DNA from 3 places in the Enterobacter sp. H2G27 genome. Region 3 is predicted to be linked to each of the others. Evidence: predicted binding sites of a transcription regulator. Region 3 holds the regulator's gene; each other region holds the start of a gene.
The links. The regulator CRP, encoded in region 3, controls carbon source genes, mostly activating them, when cyclic AMP is high. The targets are predictions, from matches to a motif close to ATGTGANNNNNNTCACAT.
Positions count from the first base shown of each region.

Region 1 (2,201 bases), 2.1 Mb from region 3:
GAGCTGGCGGACTGGATCGAATCCCACGTCACCTTCCCGTCAACTATGGTGGATCGCATCGTGCCCGCGGTCACTCCCGATACGCTGGATAAAATCGAACGGCTGACCGGCGTGCGCGATCCGGCGGCGGTGGCCTGTGAACCGTTCCGCCAGTGGGTGATCGAAGATAACTTTGTGGCGGGTCGGCCTGCGTGGGAAAAAGCCGGAGCCGAGCTGGTCTCGGACGTGATCCCGTTTGAAGAGATGAAGCTGCGCATGCTCAACGGCAGCCACTCGTTCCTGGCGTACCTGGGCTATCTGGCGGGCTATCAGCATATCAACGACTGCATGGAAGATAAGAACTACCGCCTCGCCGCGCACGCGCTGATGCTCAACGAGCAGGCGCCCACGCTGAAGGTCAAAGGCGTCGATTTAGGACGCTATGCCGATCTCCTGATTGCCCGCTACAGCAACCCGGCCCTGCGCCATCGGACCTGGCAAATTGCGATGGACGGCAGCCAGAAGCTTCCGCTGCGCATGCTGGATTCCGTGCGCTGGTACCTGGTGCATCAGAAGCCTTTCCCGCTGCTGGCACTGGGCGTGGCAGGGTGGATGCGGTATGTCGGCGGCGTGGACGAGCAGGGTAATGCGATTGACGTGAGCGATCCGCAGCTGGCAGTGATTCAGGCGGCGGTTAAAGGCAGTGCGGAAGGGGAAAGCCGGGTCAAGGCGCTGCTCGGCATCGAGGCCATCTTCGGCAAGGAGTTACCGCGTGAAGCCGTCTTTGTTGACGCGGTGATGAAGGCCTACCTGACGCTGCTGCAAAAGGGAGCGAAAGCGACCGTGGAGCAGTATGTGTCTCATCGGTAATTCAGCACATGCCGCCGTGCGCGGCGGCATGTCTGCGCACCGCTTAGTGCATACCCAGGCGAATCAGCTCAATCGGTTCGAACTTACCTTCGCATCCTTCCACTTCAACCGTTTTGCTGCGGCGCACCTGCGCGGCATCCAGCCCGTCGCTGTGGATCGCTTTAATCACGCCAGTTTTGCCCGTGCCGCTAATCATGACGCGGCTGCCGGTAGTGATTGCATTGCGGTTACGGTCGTATGTCATCATGGTATTTTCTCCTCTCTAACCTGTTCGTTACGGCGTTATTTCAGGGTTGCCGTTCACGGAGCATATAAATACGCCTGTCTGCATCACATGTTTTTGTTTTTGATCAAACTCACACTTTTTTCTTTATTGTGCCGGGCGCTGACGGTTCACTACAGCAATTTACAAAGCAGACCGTTATTTTCATTAAATGATAGTTTCAGCAGGGAAGCGTTGAGGGTTGGTTTATATTCCTGATGCCATTCTGGGTACAGGAAATAACCCTTTCATCGGAATAAGGAGTCAGGCTTATGTATAAGAAGATTTTGATGCCTGTTGATGTGTTTGAAATGGATTTGAGCGACAAAGCGGTTCGCCACGCGGCAAACCTTGCGAAGGCGGAGGGCGCCTCGATTACCCTGGTCAATATTCTGCCGGCCAGCAGCCGATCCCTGCTGCGTGGATTTAACGCCGATATTAAAAAGTTCGAAGAGTATATGACCGAGGAATCCGGTAAGAAGATGAACGCGTTAAAAAGACTTTTCGATATTTCGCCGGAGAAAATTGACAGCCTGGTTCGCTTTGGCAACGTCCGCGATGAAATCATCAGGCTGAGCAAAGAAGGGGAATATGACGCGATCGTCATCGGGTCGAAAAATCCGGGCATCAGCACCCATCTGCTGGGGTCAAATGCGGAATCTATCCTGCGCTACGCCACTATTCCGGTGTTAGTCGTTCGCTAAACCCATCGCCGCGTCCGAAAGGGGCGGCGAATATTACTCTTCGCTAAACCACTCGCTATTTTCCTGACGAATCAGCTGCACGGATTCGCTAATTTCCTGCAGATGCAGCGTCATCGCTTTTTCCACGCCGTCCGGGTCGCGTTTTTCCAGCGCGCTGAAAATATCATGATGCTGTCGAAGCAGCATTTCCGGCGGGGAGACGTGATCGAGGCTCATATAACGCACGCGGTCGATGGTGGCCTTGATGTTTTCGATGGTGTCCCAGGCAAGCTGGCAATCCGCAATCTGCGCCAGTTTCTGGTGGAATTCATCATCAAGCTGGAAGAAATCATTCAGCTGCTTACGGTCAATCGCAATTCGCTGCTGATGCAGGTTTTGCTCCAGCA
Region 1 is NZ_JBSVSI010000001.1:1,792,104-1,794,304, forward strand. Features, by position in the region: gene ACW9E7_RS08555 (mannitol dehydrogenase family protein) at 1-849, shown strand, start outside; gene ydfZ (putative selenium delivery protein YdfZ) at 893-1,096, opposite strand; gene ACW9E7_RS08565 (universal stress protein) at 1,384-1,815, shown strand; gene ACW9E7_RS08570 (GntR family transcriptional regulator) at 1,849-2,201, opposite strand, start outside.
Region 1: ydfZ (putative selenium delivery protein YdfZ) is a predicted target of CRP. The motif match lies at 1,194-1,211, and genes of this name have one in related genera.

Region 2 (2,201 bases), 570 kb from region 3:
TGGCGCTGTTGGTCACGGAGATGTTGGTCAGGCCCGCATCCTGCACTTTCTTACGCAGCACGCCTGCACCCATCGCGCTGGAACCCATACCAGCGTCGCAGGCAACGATGATTTTACGCACGTGGCTCAGGTCGTTAGAGACATCACCGGCTGCCAGTGGCGTCGCGCCTTTGGATTCGGCTTTCATATCGTGCATACGACGGGTTGCGGCTTCGATGTCATCATCTTCTTTCACTTTGCTGGTTTTCAGCAGGATAGAAGAGACCACGAAGGAGACGGCCATTGCCGCAAAGATAGCTGCGAGGTTCGCGAAATAAGCGCCTTTTGGCGTCATCGCCAGTACCGCCAGGATAGAACCCGGAGAAGCTGGAGAAACCAGACCGCCGCCCAGCACGCTCAGGGTGAACACGCCGGTCATACCGCCGAGGATAACGGCCAGGATCAGACGTGGGTTCATCAGCACGTACGGGAAGTAAATTTCGTGGATACCGCCCAGGAAGTGGATGATCGCCGCACCGCCAGCAGACTGTTTTGCGCTACCGCGGCCGAAGAAGATGTACGCCAGCAGAACGCCCATACCCGGACCCGGATTGGCTTCAATCAGGAAGAAGATAGACTTGCCGAGATCGTGAGACTGCTGAATACCCAGCGGCGAGAAGATACCGTGGTTGATGGCGTTGTTAAGGAACAGGATTTTCGCCGGTTCAACGAAGATAGACGCCAGCGGCAGCATTTCGTGCGCCACCATGAAGTTAACGCCTGCCGCAAGAATTTTAGACAGCACTTCAACCGCAGGGCCAATGCCGAGGAACGCCAGAATGGCGAGGATCATCCCGATGATGCCCGCAGAGAAGTTGTTCACCAGCATTTCGAAGCCGGATTTGATCTTACCATCAACCCAGACGTCGAATTTCTTAATCGCCCAGCCGCCCAGAGGGCCGGCAATCATCGCACCGAGGAACATCGGCATATCCGCACCGACGATAACACCCATGGTTGTGATGGCACCCACTACGCCACCACGGTCACCGCCCACCAGACGACCCCCGGTGAAACCGATGAGCAGCGGCAGGAGATAGGTAATCATTGGGCCAACAAGTTTCGCCAGCGTTTCGTTAGGCAACCACCCTGTCGGAATGAACAATGCGGTGATGATACCCCACGCGATAAACGCGCCGATATTTGGCATCACCATGTTGCTGAGGAAACGACCAAAGCTTTGAACTTTGATCTTGAAATCGGATGACATAAAACACCCCTTCTTCTGTTTACGCTAAGGCTTATGGCCCGAGGTTTATTGTTAATGAGGCGGCAGAGGTAGCCGGGCCCTGATCTGATGCTGTGAAATCTGGCACTGAATCGTTCAACTGTCCAGACAGCGAAAATTTATGTGATTCATGTCACGTAAATGTAGGGGGTGAGGATATCTGTGAGGTGATCTGAATCACAAAAACGATGGGCAAAAAAAATACGATGGCGAGAAAAAAAGCAAAATACACCCTTTTGTGTGACTGTTGTCACGTTTTGTTCTGGCGTGTTTGTTTCTGGATTGTGACTGATTTCACAAAATATTTTTATGCAGATTTCTCCGGCTGTGATCGACGGCAAACTCTGCTTCGCGTTTCAGCGCCAGGATGATATGGCACGACACGATAAGCCAAAAAACCACTTTTGATGTGTGGTATGGCGAAAAGTTAAAAGGTGGATTACGCTCATATTGTAAGGTTAAGTCTATTATTATTCAGGATATATTTTGACACGCTTATAAACTTGCATGGAGATATTATAAAAACCCATACTCCCCGGCTCGGAAATAATAAGCACAACCCCGTGTTTATAAAAAATTAATTAGGTTGCGTACCGTTTTATTAATTTAATGAGTTGACGTTGTTTAAGTGAGGAGAATATGTTTCTCAACTATTTTGCGCTGGGCGTATTGATTTTTGTATTTCTGGTTCTCTTTTATGGAATCATCGCCATCCATGATATTCCTTATAATATGGCTAAAAAGCGTAACCATCCGCATGCCGATGCCATTCATACGGCTGGCTGGATTAGCCTGTTTACGCTTCATGCCATCTGGCCATTCCTGTGGATTTGGGCCACGCTGTACCGCGAGGATCGCGGCTGGGGCATGCAAAACCACATCACAAAGCCTGATGAGGTCCCGGGCATGGATGCGCTCGCCAAACGCGTGGCGG
Region 2 is NZ_JBSVSI010000001.1:4,474,590-4,476,790, forward strand. Features, by position in the region: gene ACW9E7_RS21250 (PTS mannitol transporter subunit IICBA) at 1-1,249, opposite strand, end outside; gene ACW9E7_RS21255 (DUF3302 domain-containing protein) at 1,907-2,201, shown strand, end outside.
Region 2: ACW9E7_RS21250 (PTS mannitol transporter subunit IICBA) is a predicted target of CRP. The motif match lies at 1,389-1,406, and genes of this name have one in related genera.

Region 3 (2,201 bases):
TATTCATTTCCGCAATCTTGAAGGTATTGATTACCCCTGGCTGCTGGCGATGCTGCAGGGCTCGTTTATTTCTCACATGAATACATTGGTCGTACCGGGCGGAAAAATGGGGCTGGCGATGGAGCTCATCATGACGCCGCTGGTGGAGCGGTTGATGGAAGGGAAACAGATCGCATGAGCATGTTCCCTCTCCCTGTGGGAGAGGGTTAGGGTGAGGGCATCAACACGCACGATGCCCCATGGATCACGCCTCGATCACTTCATACGAATGCGTGATTTTTACCGCTTTCTCCAGCATTAACGCCACAGAGCAGTACTTCTCCGCAGACAGGTCCACCGCACGTGAAACCGCCGCGTCTTTCAGTTCTTTACCGGTGACCACAAAGTGCAGGTTAATATGGGTGAACAGACGTGGTGCCTCTTCACGACGTTCTGAGGTGAGTTTAACCTCACAATCCGTCACGTCATGACGACCTTTTTGCAGAATCGACACCACGTCAATGGCGCTGCATCCGCCTGCCGCCATCAGCACCATTTCCATTGGGCTTGGCGCTTTATCGCCGGAGTTACCGTCCATTAAAATCTGGTGCCCTGACGCGGACTCGCCCAGGAACGTTAAACCTTCAACCCATTTCACGCGCGCTTGCATATTCTTAAACTCCAACGTTGCATTTTTGGTGACAGATTACGCGTGCGTTACATTTCTCGCAATGGAAGGCGACCTGCATCATGCTGAAGCGAGACACCAGGAGACACGCGGCGAAAGCTATGCTAAAACACTCTGGATGCTACAGTAATACATTGACGTTACACATGTATGCAGAGGACATCAAACTTTACTGGCTGCGAAACGTTACGGTAGCCGACTTCCCAGGGTATGGGTAAGAATTCGATTGCAACCCCAGAGTCCGGATGCATCTGATGACTCTGGTGACAGCTTATAACAGAGGATAACAGCGCATGGTGCTTGGCAAACCGCAAACAGACCCGACTCTCGAATGGTTCTTGTCTCATTGCCACATTCATAAGTACCCATCAAAGAGCACGCTGATTCACCAGGGTGAAAAAGCGGAAACGTTGTATTACATCGTTAAAGGCTCGGTGGCAGTGCTGATCAAAGATGAAGAAGGGAAAGAGATGATCCTTTCTTATCTGAACCAGGGCGATTTCATCGGTGAACTGGGCCTGTTTGAAGAGGGCCAGGAACGTAGCGCCTGGGTTCGTGCAAAGACAGCATGTGAAGTGGCTGAAATTTCTTACAAGAAGTTCCGTCAGCTGATTCAGGTTAATCCTGACATTCTGATGCGTCTTTCTTCCCAGATGGCACGCCGTCTGCAGGTCACCTCAGAGAAAGTGGGTAACCTCGCCTTCCTGGACGTTACCGGTCGTATCGCGCAGACCCTGCTGAACCTGGCGAAACAGCCAGACGCCATGACCCACCCGGACGGCATGCAAATTAAAATTACCCGTCAGGAAATTGGTCAGATCGTCGGTTGCTCCCGTGAAACAGTAGGCCGTATCCTGAAAATGCTGGAAGATCAAAACCTGATCTCCGCCCACGGTAAAACCATCGTGGTCTACGGAACGCGTTAATTCCGCTTAAACGGCGTGCCATCGCAAGGTGTCACGCCGTTTTTGTCTCTATTCCCCATGTGGCGCAGGCTGATCTATCACCCGGAAGTTAACTACGCACTGCGACAAACGCTGGTGTTGTGTCTTCCTGTGGCCATAGGCCTGATCCTCGGACATCTTCAACAAGGCCTGCTGTTTTCCCTCGTGCCCGCCTGCTGCAACATCGCCGGTCTGGACACGCCGCATAAGCGCTTTTTCAAACGCCTGATCGTTGGCGGCTGCCTGTTTGCGGGCTGTAGCCTCGCCGTACAGCTTTTACTGGCTCGTGATATCCCGCTGCCGCTGATCCTGACCGTGCTGGCGATGACCCTCGGCGTCACGGCGGAAATCAGTTCGCTGCACGCCCGCCTGCTTCCCGCGTCGCTGATTGCGGCCATTTTCACGCTAAGTCTCGCCGGGAATATGCCGGTGTGGGAGCCGCTGCTGATCTACGCTCTGGGGACGCTGTGGTACGGGCTGTTTAACTGGTTTTGGTTCTGGCTGTGGCGGGAACAGCCGCTGCGCGAATCCCTGAGCCTGCTCTATGTGCAGCTTGCGGATTACTGCGAGGCCAAATACACCCTGCTCAC
Region 3 is NZ_JBSVSI010000001.1:3,903,054-3,905,254, forward strand. Features, by position in the region: gene ACW9E7_RS18665 (phosphoribulokinase) at 1-178, shown strand, start outside; gene ACW9E7_RS18670 (OsmC family protein) at 245-649, opposite strand; gene crp (cAMP-activated global transcriptional regulator CRP) at 961-1,593, shown strand; gene ACW9E7_RS18680 (YccS/YhfK family putative transporter) at 1,651-2,201, shown strand, end outside.